2 regions of the Arthrobacter sp. AOP29-A2-19 genome follow, and region 1 is predicted to be linked to the other one. Evidence: predicted binding sites of a transcription regulator. Region 1 holds the regulator's gene; the other holds the start of a gene.
The links. The regulator HrcA, encoded in region 1, represses chaperone genes, less so after heat shock. The targets are predictions, from matches to a motif close to TTNGCACTCGNNNNNNNCGAGTGCNAA.

Region 1 (9,599 bases):
CAGGAAGCCGAGCTTCTCTCCGGCCTCCACCGCCGGGCGGGTCAGGATGATGCGGCTGACTTCCTTGGCCTGGAGGGCCTGCACGGCCTTGGCCATGGCGAGAAACGTCTTGCCGGTGCCCGCAGGGCCGATGCCGAAGATGACCGTGTTGTCGTCGATGGCGTCCACGTACGACTTCTGGTTCACGGTCTTGGGGCGGATGCTGCGGCCGCGCCCCGAAAGGATGTTGAGGCCGAACACACCGCTGGCGCTTCCAGGGACGGACGAGGGCGCCTCCACCATGCGAACGAGTTGTTCGACCAGGTGGGCCGAAATCCGCGTGCCGCCGGCCGCGAGCCCGCGCGCCTCGGTGACGACGCGCATCGCCTTCGCGGCGTCCACGGCGTCGCCAGCGATCGTCAATTCGTTGCCGCGCACGTGGAGCTTCGCCAGCGGGTAGACGCCTTGCACGATCCGCAGCACCTCGTCGTGCGCTCCTAGTGTTGCGACCATCTGATCCGTGGTGTCGAAGCGCACCACGTCGGCCGCACCGGAGTCCTGTTGTGGCTTGTCGGCGTCTTGGGTCATGCTGGCGGCGTCGCCTCCCGTTGCTGTGCGCCGGCCTATCCCGACCCGGGGTTCTCCGAGGCGTTTCCGGCGCCCTTCCATCGTACTTGAACACGCTTGTCGAACACGGGCGGCGGCACGGCGGCCCGCCGCGCGGTAGCGCGCCCGCCACTTGTACGCACCGGTAATTAGTGCAACAACGGGACATATCGGTAGTACAACAGTCCGGCGTCAACACCGGAACCCGGTGCTCCCGAGGGGGCCCACTATGCCAAGCTTGGTGTGGGCGGCCATGGCGACCGCGCCCCTCCACCATGAAAAGGACCACGTTGACAAGCCCTCGGCACCGCAGGCGCACCAGCTCCCGCTTGGCTGTTTTGGCGCTTGTGGCGTGCCTCGGCACAGTCTCGGCGTGCGCGGGGGGCACCGGCGCGTCGACCAGCACCATGCCGGACGGAGCCTCCGCCTCGGCTCCCGTGGCCTCGGCGAAGACGGACGCCGCCCCGCTCGAGAAGCTGAGCAGCCACCGCCTCTCCCCCATCTATTGGCTGGGCGAGCGGGACTCCACGGTGTACCTCTACCGCGAGTACCGCCAGGCCGAGGACCAGGGCGATCCCATCACAACCAGCATCAAGTACATGCTGGAGCAGACACCCACGGATCCCGACTACTTCAATGTCTGGTCGCCGGCGGCGCGCATCGGTACGTCCATCGACACCGACAACGTCATCACCGTCGACCTCTCCGCCGACGCGTTCTCCCGGCAGTTGGATCGGGGACTGGCGGAGCGAGCCGTCCAGCAACTTGTCTATACGGCGACGGGGGCGGCGGCAAACGCCGGGCTGATCACGGGCACGGCCCCGGCCCGTGTGACCGTCCTGGTGGACGGCCACACGGGATACCAGGCGTTCGGGCACATCCCCCTGGAGGGACCCATCGAGCGTGTGGCCAGCCTGCGCGCCCCCCTCTGGATCATCGAACCCCAGCACGACGGCGCCTACACCGCCGGCCGACTGACCATCCATGGGGTGTCGGCGGCGTTTCCGGGCGGCACTCGCTGGGAGGTTCGGCGCGTGCAGGACGGCGACCCGGCAGAGGTCGTGTCCCAGGGTGCCGTAGCGCTGGGGTCCGGCGACCTCCCCGCCGACGAATACGAGCTCGTGATCGCCATGGAGCCGGGCGAGTACCAGCTTGCCGTGTGGGGTCAGGGCGCCAAGAGCGGAGAACGCCTGAGCGAGGACACCAAGCGCTTGACGGTGGAATAGGGCAATCTTCCGACGGGGGGGTCCTCACGGGAGGCCGCCCGCCGTGGGCGCGGGGCGCTAGGGCCGCCCGTCCAGGAGCCCGGCAAGATGGCGGACCAAAACGAGTGCGGCGGGCCCGGCGGTCGAGGCCCGCAGGACATTCGTTCCGAGCGACGCCGTCGTGGCGCCGGCCGCCACCAGCTTGTCGATCTCGCCGGGGGCGATGCCGCCCTCGGGCCCGACGACCAGGAGGATTTCGGCCGGCTTCGGCCCTTCGGCGAGCCATTCCGCGACGACCCGCGACAGCGGGCTTGCGGCCTCCTCGTGGAGGACCACCATTAGGCGGCGGCCGGGCTCCGGCGCCGTCCCGTCGGCGGCGAGGGCCGCCAGCTGGGCCGTGCCCACGGTCTCCCCGACCGACGGCTCGCGCGAGCGCCTCGACTGCTTGACGGCGGCGCGGACCGTTGCTTCCCACTTCGCGCGACCCTTGGCGGCCTTATCGGCGGACCAGCGCACGACGCAGCGCTCGGCCTGCCACGGGACCACGTGGTCGATGCCGAGCTCGACGGCGGACTCGACGGCCTGCAGGTCGCGGTCCCCCTTGGCCAGCGCCTGGACCAAAACCGTGCGCAGGCCCGGCGGGGGCGCGAGCTCGAGTCCCTCGATCTTGGCCTCCAGGGATCCTTTCGCCGTGGAAGTGACCACGCAGACCGCGCGCCGCCCGTCGCCGTCGACCAGGTCAATGCGCTCGCCTTCCCGCACCCGCTTGACGGACACGGCGTGGTGGCCCTCCGGGCCGTCGAGCGGCACGGTGTCGCCCGGCGCCGCGCCAACGAGCGCCGCCGGGTCGACGCGGAACGCCTGGTTGCTCATCAGCCGCGGTGGCCGAGCTTGTCGAAGAAGCGGGAGAAGACGCCGCCGCGCTCGGAGAGCCGGCCCTCGGCCACTTCCTCGCCGCGCAGCCGGGCCAGCTGTTCAAGCAGGTCCCGCTGCTCGGCGTCGAGCTTCGTGGGCGTCTCGACCTGGAGGTGGACGATCAGGTCTCCGCGGCCGCCGCCACGCAGGCGCGGCACGCCGAGCTGCGCAAGGCGGATGGTGTCCGCGGACTGCGCTCCGGCCTCGACGCGGATGTCCTGGGCGCCGTCGAAAGTGTCGAGGTCCAGGTCGGCGCCGAGGGCCGCGGCCGTCATCGGAACCGTGAGCGTGGCGTGGAGATCGTTGCCCTCGCGCTCGAAGACCGGGTGCCGACGAACGTCGATTTCGACGTAGAGATCTCCGGCCGGGCCCCCGCCGGGGCCGGCCTCGCCCTGTGCGGCGAGGTGAATTCGCGTGCCCGTCGCGACGCCGGCTGGGACCTTGAGTTGCTTGCTCACGCGCTCGCGCACTCGGCCCTGGCCCATGCACTCGTTGCACGGGCTGGGGAGCGTGGTTCCGAACCCGCGGCAGGCACTGCAGGTCTCCACGGTCATCATCTGGCCGAGGAAGGAGCGCACCGGCCGCTGGATCTGCCCGCGGCCGTGGCAAATGGTGCAGGTCTCGGGCGATGTGCCCGGCTGGCAGCACGAGCCCTCGCAGGTCTTGCAGGTGACGGCGGTCTCCATTTCCAGCGGGTAGACGACCCCCTGCACCGCGTCCTTGAGGTCGATGGTGGCGGTGATGAGGGCGTCGCGGCCACGGCTACGCCGGGACGCGGGGCCGGCGGACTGGCCCTGTCCGCCGAAGAACTGTTCGAAGATGTCGTTGAAGCCGAATCCGGCGCCCGGTCCGCCGCCGCCGGCGTTGCCGTTCTCGTTCCCCGTGGCGTCGTAGTTCCGGCGCTTCTCGGGATCGGACAGCACCTCGTAGGCGCGGGTGACGAGCTTGAACTCGTCGGCGGCGCCCTCCGCCGCATTGACGTCCGGGTGCAGCTTGCGCGCCAGTTTGCGGTACGCCTTTTTGATCTCCTCGGTGGTCGCGTCCTGCGCGACGCCGAGCACGTCGTAGTGGTTGCTCACAGTGTTCGCTGTGTCCTTTCCTGCGTTTCGATGCTTGGTGTACCGGGAGGCAGGCGTCAGCCGGCCAAGATCCGGGAAAGATAGCGGGCGACCGCGCGCACGGCGGCCATGCTGCTGGGGTAGTCCATGCGGGTCGGGCCGAGGATGCCTATTTTGGCCGATTGGCCCGGTCCGTAGCCCGTGGCGACCACCGAGGTTTCGACCAGTCCACCGTACGCGTTCTCGCTGCCGATGCGCACCGCGATGCCGCGGGCGTCCATCTCCATCTCCGAGAACAGCCGCAGGAGCACCACCTGTTCCTCCAGCGCCTCGAGGACCGGCGTGATGGTCAACGGGAAGTCCCCCGTGGAGCGGGCGAGGTTGGCGGTTCCGGCCATCACGATCCGGTCGACCACGCTGTTGTCGCCCAGGGTCCCGAGGGCGCCGGCGATGATGCGCGCGGCAATCCGAAGGCGGGCGGGAACGGTGTCCACGGCGGTCGCCGCAAGGGCCGCAAGCTCGGCCAGCTTGCCCGCGGCGGCCGCGCCCATAAAGGCAGCCTTCAGGGTGTGCAGGTCGTCGTCCGAGGTCTCCGGCGGCGTGAGGACCACCCGCTGTTCCACCTTGCCCGACGTGCTGATGAGGACGGTCAGCACCTGCCCGGAGCCCAGACCCACCAGTTCGATGTGGCGCACCGCCGCGTCGCTGTACTGGGGCACCTGGATGACCGCGACCTGGTGGGTCAGCTGGGCCAGGAGCCTGACCGTCCGCTCGAGCACGTCGTCGACGTCGTCCGCTCCGTCGATGAGCGACTGGATGGCGCGCCGCTCGGCGGGCGAAAGTGGGCGCACGTCCTCGATGCGGTCCACGAAGCGGCGGTAGCCCTGTTCCGTGGGGATGCGGCCCGACGACGTGTGGGGGGCCGCGATGAGGCCCTCGTCCTCCAGCGCGGCCATGTCGTTCCGGATGGTTGCCGCCGAGACGCCCAGGTGGTGGCGCTCCACGAGGGCCTTCGATCCCACCGGCTCGCGGGAATGCACATAGTCTTCGACGATGGCCCGGAGGACCTCGAGGCGTCGCGGTTCGGACATCCCGTCCCTCCAATCTTCGTCTCGCTGCAAAATGTCGGAAGACGCCGGTGCTTAGCACTCGACGTGTTCAAGTGCTAAGTCTAATACCTTTCACCGTTGTTAGCATGGTGGCTGCGCGCCGGGTGGCCGGAGCGCACCGTCGCCCGAGGGGGCGCACGACGAAAGGCTGTCTGGTTCCGTGAACAACTACGAATGGGGCGCGCAGGAGATCTCCGCGCCGCGCCGCCGCGAACTTCGGAAGGTCCCCGCGGCGCTGGGCCTCTTGCTTGAGGACGTCCAATCCGAGTGGGTCGGCGAGGTCGTGCGCGTGGAGAAGGCCGGCGGAATGCGCATTGTGGTCCTGGAGGACCGGCGCGGCAAGACGAAGTCCTTCCGCACCGGCTTCGGGTTCCTGCTGGAGGGCGAACCGATCGAACTCGTCGAACCCGTGTCCGGCATGGCTCCCGCCGGCCCGGTCCGAACGGCCTCTGGCTCGGTGCGCGTGGACAACCTCAAGGCGCGTACCGCGCGTGCCAGCCGCATATGGGTGGAGGGCAAACACGACGCCGAGCTCGTCGAGAAGGTCTGGGGCCACGACCTTCGGGTCGAGGGCGTGGTGGTGGAGCCGCTCCACGGCGTCGACGACCTCGCGTCCTTCGTCCGCGATTTCCGCCCCGGGCCGGGCCGCCGTCTGGGCATCCTGGTGGACCACCTGGTCCCCGGGAGCAAGGAGGCGAAGATCGCCGCGGAGGCCATGGCCGTGCCCGGCGCGCGCGGCAACGTCCTCGTCGTCGGGCACCCCTATGTGGACGTATGGCAGGCCATCCGGCCGTCCGTGCTGGGCATCCGGGCCTGGCCCGTCGTCCCGCGCGGCACAGACTGGAAAACGGGCATCCTTCGTGGGCTCGGATGGCCCCACTCGACGCCGGCAGACGTCGCGCTCGGGTGGAAGCGGCTGCTGGGCAGCGTCTCGAGCTACGCCGACTTGGAGCCGAGCCTGTTGGGCCGCGTCGAGGAGGTCATCGACTTCCTGACGGCCGACGGCGGGTAGGTCGCGGCCGCCGCACTCCGGTGCCCCCGGAAGATCGGGGGCGGATGCGCGGGCCGCGTGCGCCGCCGGCGTGCTTCTCGGATAAACTGACGGCAATTGGCATCCATGAATGGAGACGCGGGCGTGACCCACGGGTTCGACGAAAAGGCACGGAACGGTTCCGGGGACCAGAGGCACTACGAGGCCTCCTCCCCCGCTCCGCTGCCGCTGAGTCCCTCAGAGGACCGGCAATGGGCAACGATCGCCCACTTCGGAGCGATCCTGGGCTTCGTGCCGTCCGCGGTGATCTACTTCGTCTACCGGGGTCGCGGTCCGTTCACCGCGCAGGAGTCCAAAGAGGCGCTGAACTTCACCGCGCCACTGACCGTGTTGGCGATGTTGGCCAACATCCTGACCCTGATTCCCGTGGTGGGCGGCTTCTTCGCCGTCGTCGCGGTCGCCATCTGGGTCTACCTGACGGTCAGCGGCGTCGTCGCCGGCATCGAGGTCAATCGCGGCCGGCCCTACCGGTACCCGCTCAACCTGCGCTTGCTCCACTAGGCGGCGGGCCCCACACCGACCCCGGGTTTCGCCGCGGTGCCGATCGGCGCCGCGTGTCCGTGACCCTCGGGCCGCGCCCGGATCAGAAGTCCAGCAGCCGCCGCACGATCGCGTCCGCCAGGAGCCGTCCGTTGAGCGTGGGCACAATGGTTCCGTGCAGCGCGGCCGCGCCATCTACCAGTCCGTCGGCGATCAGGCCGGCGACGGCGGAGCGCCCCTCGGGCCGCAACAGGGCAATGGGCATGCCGTCGGAGATCCGCGTCAGGAGCATCGCGCGCTCGAGGTACCGTGCTTCGTCGTCCGGCGTCTCCCTCCCCGCCGCCGGGGAGACCCCCGCGTCGATTCGCTGCTGGTACGCGGACGGGTGCTTGACGTTCCACCAGCGCAGGCCGCCCACGTGCGAATGCGCGCCGGGCCCGGCGCCCCACCAGTCCGCGCCGGTCCAGTACGCGATGTTGTGCCGGCAACGCGTGGCGCCCGAGCGGCTCCAGTTGCTGACCTCGTACCATTCGAACCCCGCGGCCGACAGCATCGAGTCCGCCAGCAAGTACTTGTCGGCGTGGTCGTCGTCGTCGATGTTGGGCACTCCGCCGCGCCGGATCTGTGCGGCCAGGCGTGTGCCGTCCTCGATGATCAGCGCGTAGGCCGAAATGTGGTCCGGCGCGTAGGACAGCGCCGTTTCCAGGCTGGTCCGCCAGTCCTCCAGGCTTTCGCCGGGGGTTCCGTAGATCAGGTCCACGCTGACCGCCAGTCCGGCCTCGCGGGCCCACTGGACGGCGAGGCCCACGCGCTCGGGGCGGTGCGTCCGGTCCAGCGTCTTCAGGACGTGCGGCACCGCCGACTGCATGCCGAACGAGACGCGCGTGAAGCCCGCCGCCGCCAGCACGCGGAGTGACTCGGGCGTCACCGAGTCCGGATTGGCTTCCGTGGTGACCTCGGCGCCCGGCGCGAGCCCCCACAGGTCGTCGATGCGCCGCAGGACCGAAGCGAGGTCCTCGGCCGGTAGGAGCGTCGGCGTGCCTCCGCCGAAGAAGACGGTCTCGACCGGCCGCGGCGGTAGACCGGAGGACTCGATGACGCCCGCCCCGAACTCGAGCTCGGCGGCGACGGCCTGGGCGTAGGTGTCCTGCGTGGCGCCGGACCCCAGTTCGTGCGCCGTGTACGTGTTGAAGTCGCAGTACCCGCACCGCACGGCGCAGAACGGAATGTGGACATACACGCAGAAGGGGCGGGTCCCCGCGCCTTCGCGGGTGGAGCTCGGAAGCAGGCCATCGGCCGGGGCCGGATCGCCCAGCGGCAAGGCTGAGGGCATGGGGCTACTTCTTGCCCTTGTCCTTGGAGTCGTCGGAGGACAGCGCGGCGATGAACGCCTCTTGCGGCACCTCGACGCGGCCGACCATCTTCATCCGCTTCTTGCCTTCCTTCTGCTTTTCCAGAAGCTTGCGCTTGCGGGAGATGTCCCCGCCGTAGCACTTTGCGAGCACGTCCTTGCGGATCGCGCGGATGCTCTCGCGGGCGATGATGCGCGAGCCGATGGCCGCCTGGATCGGGACCTCGAACTGCTGCCGCGGAATGAGCTCGCGCAGCTTCGACGTCATCATCGTGCCGTAGGAGTAGGCCTTATCCTTGTGCGTGATCGCGCTGAAGGCGTCGACCTGTTCGCCCTGAAGCAGGATGTCGACCTTGACCAGGTCGGCGACCTGTTCGCCGTCCGCCTTCCAGTCCAGCGACGCATAGCCGCGGGTCTTGGACTTGAGGATGTCGAAGAAGTCGAAAACGATCTCGGCGAGGGGCAGCCAGTAGCGCAGTTCAACGCGCTCCTCCGAGAGGTAGTCCATCCCGCGCATCTGGCCGCGCCGCGACTGGCACAGCTCCATGATGGCGCCGACGAACTCGTTGGGCGCCAGGATGGTCGCCGCGACCATGGGCTCGTGGACCTCGAGGATCTTGCCCGTGGGGAACTCGCTGGGGTTCGTGACCGTGACCATGTTCCTGTCGTCGGTCATGACCTCGTAGACCACGTTGGGCGCGGTGGAGATGAGGTCCAGGTTGAACTCGCGCTCCAGACGCTCGCGCACGATCTCGAGGTGCAGCAGGCCGAGGAAGCCGACGCGGAAGCCGAAGCCCAGCGCAACGGAGGTTTCCGGCACGTACGTCAATGCGGCGTCGTTCAATTGCAGCTTGTCCAGCGCGTCGCGCAGGATCGGGTAGTCGGAGCCGTCGATCGGGTAGAGGCCGGAGAACACCATGGGCTTGGGGTCCTCGTAGCCGCCCAGCGACGTGGCGGCCGGCTTGGCGAGGTTCGTAACGGTGTCGCCGACCTTGGACAGGCGCACGTCCTTCACGCCCGTGATGAGGTAGCCCACCTCGCCCACGCCCAGGCCCGGGCTCGGGGTGGGCTCGGGGGAACTCACACCGATCTCGAGCAGTTCGTGGCTCGCGCGGGTGGACATCATCTGGATGCGCTCACGGGGGCTCAGGTGCCCGTCGACCACCCGAACGTAGGTGACGACTCCGCGGTAGGTGTCGTAGACGGAATCGAAGATCATGGCCCGCGCCGGCGCGTTGGGATCGCCCACGGGGGCGGGCAGATCGCGCACGATCTTGTCCAGAAGCACTTCGACGCCCGCGCCGGTCTTGCCGGACACCCGAAGCACGTCGTCCGGATCGCCGCCGATGAGGTTGGCCAGCTCGGCGGCGTATTTCTCCGGCTGCGCCGCCGGAAGGTCTATCTTGTTGAGCACCGGGATGATGGCGAGGTTGTTCTCCATCGCCAGGTACAGGTTGGCGAGCGTCTGCGCCTCGATGCCCTGCGCCGCGTCCACCAGCAGGACTGCGCCTTCGCAGGCGGCGAGGGACCGGGAGACCTCGTAGGTGAAGTCCACGTGGCCCGGCGTGTCGATCATGTTGAGGGCGTAGGCGGTGCCGTTCACTTCCCACGGCATGCGCACGGCCTGGCTCTTAATGGTGATGCCGCGCTCGCGCTCGATGTCCATCCGGTCCAGGTACTGGGCCTTCATGTCCCGCTGCTGTACCACTCCGGTGGACTGCAGCATCCGGTCGGCCAGGGTGGACTTGCCATGGTCGATGTGGGCGATGATGCAGAAGTTCCTGATGATCGCCGGATCGGTGGCGGCGGGCACCGGTGCGGTGCGGGCCATGGGAGACACGTGGG
Region 2 (11,582 bases), 580 kb from region 1:
TGGCCGCGATGAGCTTGGCCGAGAAGGCGGGGCAGGTGTTCGTCGACTACTACACGGGGACCGATCCGGCTGCGGAGCTGGCCAAGGCCAAGCGGCTGCACCTCGGCGGCGTGATCGTGATGGGGGACAACGTGCCGCTGGCCGCGGGCGGATCCTCCGGCGGAGGCGCCGCGGGCGAGGGCGCCGCCGGAGGAGCGAGCGGCGTCGACACCAGGAAACTGGCCGCCACCACCGCCAAGTTCCAGAAGACGCTGTCCGCCGGACGCGACTGGCCCGGCATCGTCGCGGTGGACCAGGAGGGCGGCATGGTGGCGCGCGTAAAGTCGCCCCTGACGGAGTGGCCGTCCCCGATGGCGTACGGCGCCGCGGGGGATACGGGCCTGACCGCGCGGGCGCAGGAGGCCATGGACACCGAGCTGGCCGCGCTCGGGTTCACGATGAACTTCGCGCCGGACTCGGACGTGACGCTCGGCCCCGCGGATCCGGTCATCGGGGCGCGGTCCTTCTCCTCGGACCCCGAGGCGGTCGGGGAGCAGACCGTGGCGGGGATCGAGGGGGCGCTGGCCGCCGGCGTGCTGCCGTCGGCGAAGCACTTCCCGGGGCACGGCTCCGTCACCACCGACTCGCACGTGGGGCTGCCCGTCCAGGACGCGACCCTGAAGGAGCTCAAGGCACGCGACTGGCAGCCGTTTGCACGGGCCATCGAGGCCGGGACGCCGATGGTGATGGTCGGGCACATCGCGGTCGAGGCGCTGGAGCCCGGCGTCCCGTCGTCGCTGTCCTCCGCGACGTACGGCGCGCTCCGGGACCTCGGCTTCGAGGGCGTGGCCGTGACCGACGCGCTGAACATGGGCGCGGTGGAGCAGTCCGCCCCCGGCGGCGGGGCGGCCGTGGAGGCGCTGGCCGCCGGGGCCGACCTCCTGCTGATGCCGGCGTCGATCGATGAGGCCCACGCGGCGGTGGTCGACGCGGTGGAGTCCGGGGACGTGCCCGAGGAGCGGCTCGACGAGGCCGCGACCCGCGTGGTGGCGATGATGATGTGGCAGGGGCACATGGCCAAGGACTTGGACGACGGCGGGCGTTCGCTGTCCTCCGCGGATCCCGCGTCCTCCGGCGACGGAGCCTCCGTGGCACGCGAGCTGGCCCGGGCGTCGGTGACCGTGGTGTCCGGGGAGTGCTCCGGGGCGCTGGTGGGCTCCGGCATCCGGATCGCGGGCGGGACGGCGGCGGACCGTTCGCGCCTGGCCGGCGCGGCGTCCGACGCGGGCCTGACCGTGGGGAGCGGGACGCTGGTCACCCTGCTGGGCGGGTCGCACACGCCGGGGTCCGGCGACGTGGTGGTCTCGCTCGACGCGCCGTGGGGGCTGGCGTCGTCCACCGCCGGGTCGAAGATCGCCCTCTACGGGCGGACGGCGGAGTCCTTCGAGGCGCTGGTCGGGGTGCTCACGGGGGAGCGCGAGGCCCCGGGCAAGCTTCCGGTGGCCGTAGGAGACTTCCCGGCGGGCACGGGCTGCGCCCCCGCCTGACCCGCCTCATCCTTCCCCGCCCCCACCCCCACCCCCACGCCCACGCGTTTCGCCAAGGGTAGATGCCCGATTCGGGCCGAAATCGGGCATCTACCTTCGGCCAAACGGGGGCGGCGGACATCCGGCTTTGGCGAAAGCGGCCGCGCGCGTGGAGGCCCGGCTATCGCGGTCGGCCATTGCGCCGCCCGCGGGCCCAGCCTCGGCGTCGTGCCTGTGGATATCGCCTGCAGCGCCGGGCCGTATTGGGCACGATGGTGTCATGGAGCATCCACGCCGCGCCGGGACGAAGCGCGAAACCCCGGGCATCTTCGCGTTCAGGGACGGGCTCGAGCTGGGGCTGACCCCGGGCGCGATGCGTTCGAGGCGTTTCGACGCGCCCACCCGAGGACTGCGGCGCGTGCCGGGCGGAACCGTGCCGCAACTCGAGGTCCTGCGCGCCTACTCCGCCTTGGACGGCGGGACATACCTCAGCCACCGCAGCGCGGCGCTGGCCTGGGGCATGTGGATTCCGGGCGGCAACGCGGCCTTGCCCATACACGTCACGCGGGTGAGGGGGAGCGGCGGGCACTCCCGGCGACCCAACGTCATCGGACACGTGGCGCCGCTGCTGGAGCGCGACCGGCGCGTGGAGCACGGGGTGGCCCTGACCTCGCCGGCCTGGACCTGGGCGGACCTCGCCGGAACAGGGTTAGGGCTGGGCGACCTCGTGGCGGCGGGGAATTCGCTGCTGCAGCCCGCCCTCGGCCCGCCGCGGCCGAGCGGCGTCGTTGGTTCGCACCCGCTGTCCGGCCTCGCCGAGATCGACGACGTGCTGGAGCGCCGCCGCTCGGTTCCCGGCGTGCGGCTTGCCCGCGAGGCGCGGGAGCTCCTGACGCCCTGGTTCCATTCCCCGATGGAGTCGCGGCTCCGCGCGCTGCTCGTCGAGGCGGGCATCGACGACCTCGAAGTCAACGTGCGGCTGGATTTCCCCGACGGCTGGACCGTGATGCCGGACCTGGTGATCCGGTGGGCGCGCATCGCCATTGAGTACGACGGCGAACACCACCGCGTCGACCGTGTCCAGTACGAGCGCGACATCGACCGCGACGCGCGGCTGCGCGAACGGGGGTGGACCGTGCTGAAGGTGACCGCGTCGGTCTTCACCCCGGCGGGCAGGGACAAGTTCCTCGGCCGCCTGCGGAGGGAACTGCTTCGCGCCGAGGCTGCGTGAGCCACGGGCGACCCGTTGCCCGATGATCTGCGTCGCGGATGCCGATGGCGGCCCGGCTTTCGACGAGGGCAGACGCGCGCCGGCCCGGTTTCGCCGAAGGACGATGTCGGGTTCGGCGCCAAACTCGACATCTGCCCTCGTCGAAACGCCGGCGCGCGGGAGGCGCTCGCCCGTCGAAACGCTGGCACGGCGCCTTGCCTAACGCGCGCAACACCTCCGGACTAGTGTGGAGCCATGCCGATCTTGAACAAGGACATGACCCTTTGCATCTCGCTCTCCGCCCGTCCGAGCAACAACGGCACCCGCTTCCACAACCACCTCTACGACCAGCTCGGCCTGAACTGGATCTACAAGGCTTTCGCCCCCACCGACCTTGCGCTGGCCATCGCGGGAGTGCGCGGCCTGGGCATCCGCGGGTGCGCCGTCTCCATGCCGTACAAGGAGCGGGTGATCGAGCTGGTAGATGAGATGGCGCCGTCGGCCGCCGCGATCGACTCCGTCAACACCATCGTGAACGACGACGGCATCCTCACGGCCCACAACACCGACTACGCCGCCGTCGCGGCCCTGCTCGCGAGCAAGGGCGTCGACCCGGCCTCGAGCGTCGCCCTGCGCGGCGCCGGCGGCATGGCCAAGGCGACCGCGGCCGCCTTGCGCGACGCCGGGTTCACGCGCGTCACGGTCATCGCCCGCAACGAGGACGCGGGGCGGGCGCTCGCCGGACTCTACGGCTTCGGCTGGGCGCCACGGCACGACGGCGCCGCCGACGTCCTGATCAACGTCACTCCGATCGGCATGGCAGGTGGCGCCGAGGAGATGCAGCTGTCCTTCACCGAGGAGCAGGTGGAGGCTGCGCACACCGTGTTCGACGTCGTCGCCGTCCCCGCTGAGACGCCCCTGATCCAGGCCGCGCGCCTGCTGGGCAAGCGGGTCATCACGGGCGCCGAGGTCATGACGCTGCAGGCGCTCGAGCAGTTTGTCCTGTACACGGGCATCACGCCCACGGCCGAGCAGGTCGCCGCGGCGGAGGAGTTCATGCGCGCCGGATAGGCCGGCGGCCGACGATAAGGAGCAGACCATGAGGTTGACGCTGACCCAGTTCGTGACGCTTGATGGTGTGTCCCAGGGACCGGGCTCCCCGGACGAGGACACCAGCGGCGGGTTCACCCGGGGCGGCTGGTTCGTGCCGTTCCTCGACGAGCGCTTCATCCAGCTCGCCGCGGGGTGGCTCGCCGAGGCCGACGGGCTGCTCTTCGGGCGCCGCACCTACGAGAACTTCGCCCGCGACTGGCCGGCGATGGACGATCCGGACGACCCGTTCGCCGCCAAGATGAACGGCCTGCCCAAATACGTCGCCTCCCACAGCCTCGAGTCGGCGGGCTGGGATCCGTCCACGCTCCTGAACGGCGACGTCGCGGCCCAGGTGGCGGAGCTCAAGGGGCGCCACGGCCGCGAGCTGCAGATCCACGGCAGCGCGACGCTGGCGCAGTCGCTGCTCGCCGCCGGGTTGATCGACCTGGTGCGTCTGGTGGTGGCCCCGGTGGTCGTGGGAACGGGCCGGCGCCTGTTCCCCGAGGGCGGCGCCACGGCGGGATTCTGGCTTGTCGGCACGGAGAACACGCCCGGCGGACTCGCCGTCCACACCTACGAGGCCGCCGGCCAGCCATCGTTCGGCACCTACGACGGCCCCCACGCCGCGGGCAACGACTCCGGGTCGTAGGGCCGCCGTCGTTTCGACGACGGCACCTGTCCCCGCCCCCCGTTTCGACGAGGGCAGATGCCCCCATAGGGCCCAAAACGAGCATCTGCCCTCGTCGAAACGGGGGGGAGGGGGGCAGCGGGAGGGCGCCGCGCGTCGACTACGCGGGGGCGACCTCGATCGCCACACGGGCGTCGCCGATGCGGGTCAGCACCAGGGTCGCCTTCTTCTTGGCGGACTTGCCGGACCCCGCCAGCAGGACCTTCCGCAGCTCCTCCGGCGTGACGTCCAGGCCGCGCTTCTTGATGTCCAGCACTCCGATCTTTTCCGCCTTGGCCCACGCGCGCAGCGCCTTGACGTTGTAGGGGCGCACGTTCAGCACCCGGTAGGCGCGCGCGAACGGGGTCTCCACCAGCGACGGGGCGCAGAAATACGCGATGTGCGGGTCCACCAGATGGCCCCCCACATGGTCCAGCGCCTCGGCGACCAGGCCGGCGCGGATGACGGCCCCGTCCGGCTCGTAGAGGTACCCGTCCACGTCCCCCACCGGAACCTCGCCCCGGACGGACGCGCCGGCGTCGTAGTCCTCGGCGCTGGTCAGCTCGTCGGCCGCGCCGTCCGCGCCGACCACCAGCGCTGCGCGGCGCACGCCCGGCCGGGCCAGCGGGCCGAACCAGAGCGCCGCCTCGGTCACGTCGCCGCCGACGGACACCCACTGAGCCTCGCACGCCGCGGGCAGGGACTCGTGCGGGATGCCGGGCCCCAGCTTCACGCCGACAGCGAGCCCGCGCCCCGCGAGCGACTCGACGAAGGACAGCGGCGGGCTGAACGCCTCGGGGTCGAAGATCCGCGACGTGCCCGAGGACGACGTCGTGCGGCGCGCCGGATCCAGCCAGACGCCGTCGAACCCGTCCAGGTCGAACTCCGTGGCGTCAGCGTTCACCACGCGCGCGTTGCGCCACGGCATAAGGTTCACCATCGCCGCCGCCGCGGTGGTCTCGTCCAGTTCGACGGCGGTCACGTCCAGCTCCAGCGCGGCCATCGCCATCGCGTCCGAGCCGAGGCCGCATCCCAGGTCCGCGACCTTCGAGACCCCGGCCCGGACGAACCGGCGGGCGTGCATGGCCGCGACGTTCAGCCGTGTGGCCTGCTCCAGCCCCGCGCGCGTGAAGAGCATGTGTGCGGCGAACGGCCCCAGCTTCTCGGCGCCGCGGGCGCGCAGCCGGGCCTGGTGGACGACGGCGGTGACCAGCTCCGCGGGGTGGCCCTCCTTGCGCAGCCGCAGGTTCAGCTCCAGGGCCGCGCGGTCCGTGGCGGCGGCGTCGGGGGCAAGGGAGTTCAGGAGGCCGAAGCCCTCGGGGGACAGGACGGGCGCGAGGTTTTCCACGGCGGCGGCGGGGGAGGGCATGCATCAACCCTAATGCGCACGCACCCGCCGCGTTCGGCCGCGGCTACCCGCGCTCCGCGTCCCGGAGCACAAAGCGCTGCAGTTTCCCGCTGGGCGTCTTGGGCAGCGAGTCCACGAAGCGCACGCGCCGCGGGTAGGTGTGCGCGGCATGGCGCTCCTTGACCAGCTGCTGCAGCTCCCGCTCCAGGTCCTCGGACGCGTCGGCCGGATCGCGGAGCACCACGTGCGCCACCACCACCTCCCCGCGGAGTTCGTCGGGCACCCCGATGACGGCGCTCTCCAGGACCTTCGGGTGCTCGGCCAGCACCGACTCGATCTCGAAGGGGCCGATCCGGTAGCCCGCCATGATGATGACGTCGTCGTCCCGCGAGGAGAAGTAGGTGTAGCCGTCCTCGTCGCGGTGCCCGGTGTCGCCCGTGAAGTACCAGCGGCCGTCCGCGCTGAAGCGCTCCGCGGTCCGCTCCGGCTCGTTCGTGTAGCCCTGGAACCAGAACAACGGGCTCGCCGGGACGTCCAGCACCACGCGCCCGGTCACGCCCGGCGCGGCGGGAACGTCCTCCGCCATCTCGAGGACGGCGCTGGTGTAGCCCGGCATGGCGAAGCCCATCGAGCCGGGGCGGACCTCGCGGGAGGCCGACTCGTGCCAGCAGTTCACGATGCACATGCCCATCTCCGTCTGCCCGTAGTGGTCGCGGACCGCGGCGCCGAGGTACCTGGACGACCAGGAGATGGTCTCCGCGTCCAGCGGCTCGCCCGCGCTCGACGCCCGCCGCAGCGCGAGATCGCCGACGCCCTCGGGGCGCGCGGCGCGCATGGAGCGGATGATGGTGGGGGCGCCCGCGAAGTTGGTGACGCCGAATTCCTTGAGGATTCTCCAGCAAAGCTCGGCGTCGAAGCCGCTGCGCAGCAGGAGGTTCCGGCGGCCGGTGTAGAGCGGGCCCAGGATGCCGTAGTAGAGCCCGTAGGCCCATCCCGGATCGGCGACGTTCCAGAAGACGTCGTCCTCGCGGACGTCCAGCCCGTAGTGCATGTAGGCGGCCAGCGCCTCCAGGGCCCTGACCGGGACCGGGACGCCCTTGGGCGTGCCGGTGGTGCCGGACGTGAAGATCTCCACCAGCGGGTCGTCCAGGGAGCGCTCGGCGGCCGGGAACCCGGGATGCTGGTCGTCGATGAGGACGTTCAGGTCCAGCGACTCCGGGCTTCCCACGGGGCCGGCCACCACGATGGTCAGGCCGAGCGAGGCCTCCAGGCCCTCCAGCTTGTGTTCCCACGCGGCGTCGGCGACGACGAACCGGGTGCCGCTGCGCTGGAGCCGCACCTCGATGGCCGGCGTGCCGAAGGCGGTGAACAGCGGCACGTGGACGGCGCCCAGGCGCCACAGGCCCACGAGCGTAGCGACCAGGTCCGCGCCCTTGCCCATCAGTGTGGCCACCCGGTCCCCGGGCCCGACGCCGAGCGCGGCGAAGGCGGCCGCGGCCCGCTCCGACCGGTCCTTGAGCCAGCCGTAGGTGAGGTCGGTCCGCGAGAGGTCCGCGCCGACGACGGTGAACGCCACCGCGTCGGCGGGGTGCCGGTCGCAGAGCAGCTCGGCGGGCTTGAGGCTGGTCCGCGGCATCGGGACTGGTTCTGGCATTGGTTGCACCCCGCTCGGAACGGCGCTGTTCCGGTAGATCCACACCGGGCCGTACGGTCCGGAGGCTGTCACCCCCATGCTAACCACACGGTTTGCGGAGCCGGGAGCCCGGCGGCGCGCCGGCGTGCGGGGGAGCCGCGGCCGACGACGACGCACGACGACGACGGCGGTGCGCGGCAACTGCGGTGCGCGGCAACTGCGGCGCCCGACAACGGACGGCGCCCGATAACGGACGGCGCCCGATATCGGCGGCGCCCGGTCGCGGGCACCGGCGCGCTCCCGTAGGCTGGTGGGCTCCCCGGCGCGGCCGCGCGGGGGAAGCGGAACACCGAACGACCACACGCCGCAAGGCGAACCAGCCGAGAAGGAACCCCGATGTCCCCAACCCAGTCCGCACGCCTGGCCGCCCTGCCCAAGGCCGAGCTGCACCTGCACATCGAGGGCACCCTGGAGCCGGAGATGGCGTTCCGGATGGCCGCGCGGAACGGCGTCGTGCTGCCCTACGCGGACGGTGAGGAACTGCGCGCCCGCTACCGCTTCACCGATCTGTTGTCCTTCCTGGACGTCTACTACGAATGCATGGCCGCGCTGCGCACCGAGGAGGACTTCGCCGAGCTGTGCCAGGCCTACCTGCGCCGCGCCGTCGAACAGGGCGTGCGCCACGTGGAGATGTTCTTCGATCCGCAGGCCCACACCTCCCGCGGCGTGCCCGTGGACACGGTGATCGACGGCCTGCTCGCCGGCTTCCGCAGCGTGGCGGCGGAGGCAGACCTGACCGGCGGCCTGATCCTGTGCTTCGTGCGCGACCGCCCCGTGGAGGAGGCGGCCGAGACCCTGGAGTCGGTGCGGCACCGCGCCAGCGACCTGATCGGCGTCGGCCTGGACTCCGCGGAGGTGGGCTTCCCGCCGTCGCTCTTCGAGGGCATCTTCGCCGAGGCGCGCGCGATGGGGCTCCACCTGGTCGCGCATGCCGGGGAGGAGGGCCCGGTGGATTACATCGAACAGGCCCTGGACCTGCTGCGCGTGGAGCGCATCGACCACGGGGTCCGCTGCATGGAGAGCCCGCGTATGGTGGAGCGGCTGCGCACCGAACGGATCCCGCTCACCGTGTGTCCGTTGTCCAACCTCCGCCTCGGCGTGGTGTCCGACCTCGCCCGGCATCCGCTGCCGGCGATGCTCCGCGAGGACCTGCAGGTCACGCTCAACTCGGACGACCCCGCCTACTTCGGCGGCTACATCGCGGACAACTTCGAGGCGGTCGCCGACGCCCTGGGCCTGGGGGAGGAGCAGCTGGAGCTGCTGGCGCGCAACTCCGTCACCGGTTCGTTCGCCGCGCCGGAACGGAAGGCGCAGCTGGTGGCGGAGATCGACGCCTGGGCACTGGCCGCACGCTAGCGAAATCCCGCGGCACGCGCGCCCGCCGCGGCGGGACGCCCGGGGTACCGTGGAGCCGTGGTGGACAACGAGGAGCAGGAGACGCTGGAGGCCGGAACCGACGGAGGTGTCCTGTCCCGTTTCCCCGAGGCGGTCTACGCGGCCAGCGGGGAGGACGACGCCGGCGCCCCGCCACTGCGCGGCGCGGGCGTCGCGTTCCGTGTCCTGCTCTATGGCGGCATGGTGGTCGGCGTGTTCGCCGCGCTGGCCCTGATCGCGTCCGTCGTTCTGCAGGGGCTGCTCGCCGGCAGCTACATCCAGGCCGGCGGCGACTACTTCGGTGCCGGGACCGAGGGCCAGGTGGCCCGGGAACTGTTGGGCGTTCCGCTGGGCGGCTTCGTTGCCGCCGTCGTGCTTTCGCTCGCGGCCATCACCGTGGGCGCGCTCGGCGTGTTCCGCGCAAGGAGCCGCGCGGACGCCGCGAGGGAGCCGGGCGAACGCGCCTGACCCACCTCGGGCGCCGGGTCTGGGCGCCGGACCGCGCGCCGGGCTTCCGCAGGCCGCCGTCGCGCCGTACCTCCGCAGGCCGCCGCCGCGCCGACGGTCGGGCGTCCCCGTGCGACGCGCCGCGACCCGCCGTTTGGCACTCGCCTTGACCGAGTGCCAGCCACCTCATAGAGTCTTCATTAGCACTCGGCCCCGTCGGGTGCTAAAGCCTGAGGTACTTGCCAGCTGGCACCGCGACGACGGTTGGTGCATCCCAACGGCCCTTCAACCATTGGCACTCACGCAAAGGAGAGATCCGCATGTCGGTCTCCATCAAGCCTCTCGAGGATCGCATTGTTGTTCAGCCGCTCGAGGCCGAGCAGACCACGGCTTCCGGCCTGGTCATCCCCGACACCGCAAAGGAAAAGCCCCAGGAGGGCAAGGTTGTGGCAGTCGGACCCGGCCGCGTTGACGACAACGGAAACCGCGTTCCCGTCGATGTCGCCGAGGGCGACGTTGTCATCTACTCGAAGTACGGCGGCACCGAGGTCAAGTTCGGCGGCCAGGAGTACCTGGTGCTCTCGGCCCGCGACGTGCTGGCCATCGTCGTCAAGTAGTTTTCCCGTGTGAAGCCCCGGCCCCGGCCGGGGCTTTACGCAATCCCAAGGAGCAGCAGCATGGCTAAACAGCTTATTTTCAACGACGACGCACGCAAGGCGCTCGAGGCCGGCATCGACAAGCTCGCCAACACCGTCAAGGTGACCCTGGGCCCCCGCGGCCGCAACGTGGTTCTGGACAAGAAGTGGGGCGCGCCGACCATCACGAACGACGGCGTGACGATCGCCCGCGAGATCGAGCTCGACGACCCGTACGAGAACCTTGGCGCACAGCTCGCCAAGGAGGTCGCGACCAAGACCAACGACGTTGCCGGCGACGGAACCACCACCGCCACCGTGCTCGCGCAGGCCCTGGTCAAGGAAGGCCTGCGCAACGTCGCGGCCGGCGCTGCGCCGGGCGAGATCAAGCGCGGCATCGAGACCGCCGTCGAGGCCGTTGTCACGCGCCTCGCCGAAATCGCACGCCCGGTCGAGGGCCAGGACGTCGCGAACGTCGCCGCCATCTCCGCGCAGAGCGACGAGATCGGCGACCTGCTCGCCGAGGCGTTCGGCAAGGTCGGCGCCGAGGGCGTCATCACCATCGAGGAATCGAACACCACGTCCACCGAGCTGGTCCTCACCGAGGGCATGCAGTTCGACAAGGGCTTCCTGTCCCCGCACTTCGTCACCGACCCGGAGCGCCAGGAGGCCGTCCTCGAGGACGCGCTGATCCTGGTCAACTCGGGCAAGATCTCCACCGTGGCCGAGTTCCTGCCGCTGCTGGAGAAGGCGTTGCAGGCCGGCAAGCCGCTGTTCGTCATCGCCGAGGACATCGAGGGCGAGGCCCTGTCCACCCTGGTCGTCAACAAGCTGCGCGGCACGCTCAGCGTCGTTGCCGTCAAGGCACCGGGCTTCGGCGACCGCCGCAAGGCCATGATGCAGGACATCGCGATCCTCACCGGCGCGCAGGTCGTTTCCCCGGACCTGGGCCTGAAGCTGGACCAGGTCGGCCTGGAGGTCCTCGGCTCCGCCCGCCGGATCACCATCACCAAGGACCTGACCACCATCGTCGACGGCGCCGGCACCCACGAGGACGTCGCGGACCGCGTCGCCCAGCTGAAGGCCGAGCTTTCCCGCACGGACTCCGACTGGGACAAGGAGAAGCTGCAGGAGCGCCTCGCGAAGCTCTCCGGCGGCATCGGCGTCATCAAGGTCGGCGCCGCGACGGAGGTTGAGCTCAAGGAGCGCAAGCACCGTATCGAGGACGCCGTCTCCGCGACGCGTGCCGCGATGGAAGAGGGCATCGTCGCCGGTGGCGGCTCCGCCCTCGTCGACGCGCTCTCCGTGCTCGACACCGATCCCGCCGTCGTGGCGCTCGAGGGCGACGCGGCCGCGGCCGTCGGCATCGTCCGCCGTGCCCTGGTCCAGCCGCTGCGCTGGATCGCCCAGAACGCCGGACACGACGGCTACGTGGTGGCCTCCAAGGTCGCCGAGTCGCCGGTCAACTTCGGCTTCAACGCCAAGACGGGCGTCTACGAGGACCTGCTCGCCGCGGGCATCATCGACCCGGTCAAGGTGACGCGCTCCGCGCTGCGCAACGCCGCGTCGATCGCCGCCCTGGTGCTCACCACGGAGACCCTGGTCGCCGAG

Region 2: the regulator HrcA is predicted to act here: its motif matches at 9,491-9,517, upstream of groES (co-chaperone GroES).

What each region holds. Positions count from the first base shown of each region.
Region 1 is NZ_CM176894.1:1,348,130-1,357,728, forward strand. Features, by position in the region: gene AC3ZJJ_RS06170 (PhoH family protein) at 1-567, opposite strand, end outside; gene AC3ZJJ_RS06175 (GerMN domain-containing protein) at 993-1,811, shown strand; gene AC3ZJJ_RS06180 (16S rRNA (uracil(1498)-N(3))-methyltransferase) at 1,869-2,663, opposite strand; gene dnaJ (molecular chaperone DnaJ) at 2,663-3,784, opposite strand; gene hrcA (heat-inducible transcriptional repressor HrcA) at 3,841-4,854, opposite strand; gene AC3ZJJ_RS06195 (DUF3097 domain-containing protein) at 5,033-5,884, shown strand; gene AC3ZJJ_RS06200 (DUF4870 domain-containing protein) at 5,990-6,424, shown strand; gene hemW (radical SAM family heme chaperone HemW) at 6,507-7,736, opposite strand; gene lepA (translation elongation factor 4) at 7,741-9,594, opposite strand.
Region 2 is NZ_CM176894.1:767,829-779,410, forward strand. Features, by position in the region: gene AC3ZJJ_RS03485 (glycoside hydrolase family 3 protein) at 1-1,526, shown strand, start outside; gene AC3ZJJ_RS03490 (endonuclease domain-containing protein) at 1,786-2,736, shown strand; gene AC3ZJJ_RS03495 (shikimate 5-dehydrogenase) at 2,971-3,786, shown strand; gene AC3ZJJ_RS03500 (dihydrofolate reductase family protein) at 3,815-4,456, shown strand; gene AC3ZJJ_RS03505 (class I SAM-dependent methyltransferase) at 4,596-5,843, opposite strand; gene AC3ZJJ_RS03510 (AMP-binding protein) at 5,887-7,476, opposite strand; gene AC3ZJJ_RS03515 (adenosine deaminase) at 7,852-8,871, shown strand; gene AC3ZJJ_RS03520 (hypothetical protein) at 8,929-9,357, shown strand; gene groES (co-chaperone GroES) at 9,657-9,953, shown strand; gene groL (chaperonin GroEL) at 10,014-11,582, shown strand, end outside.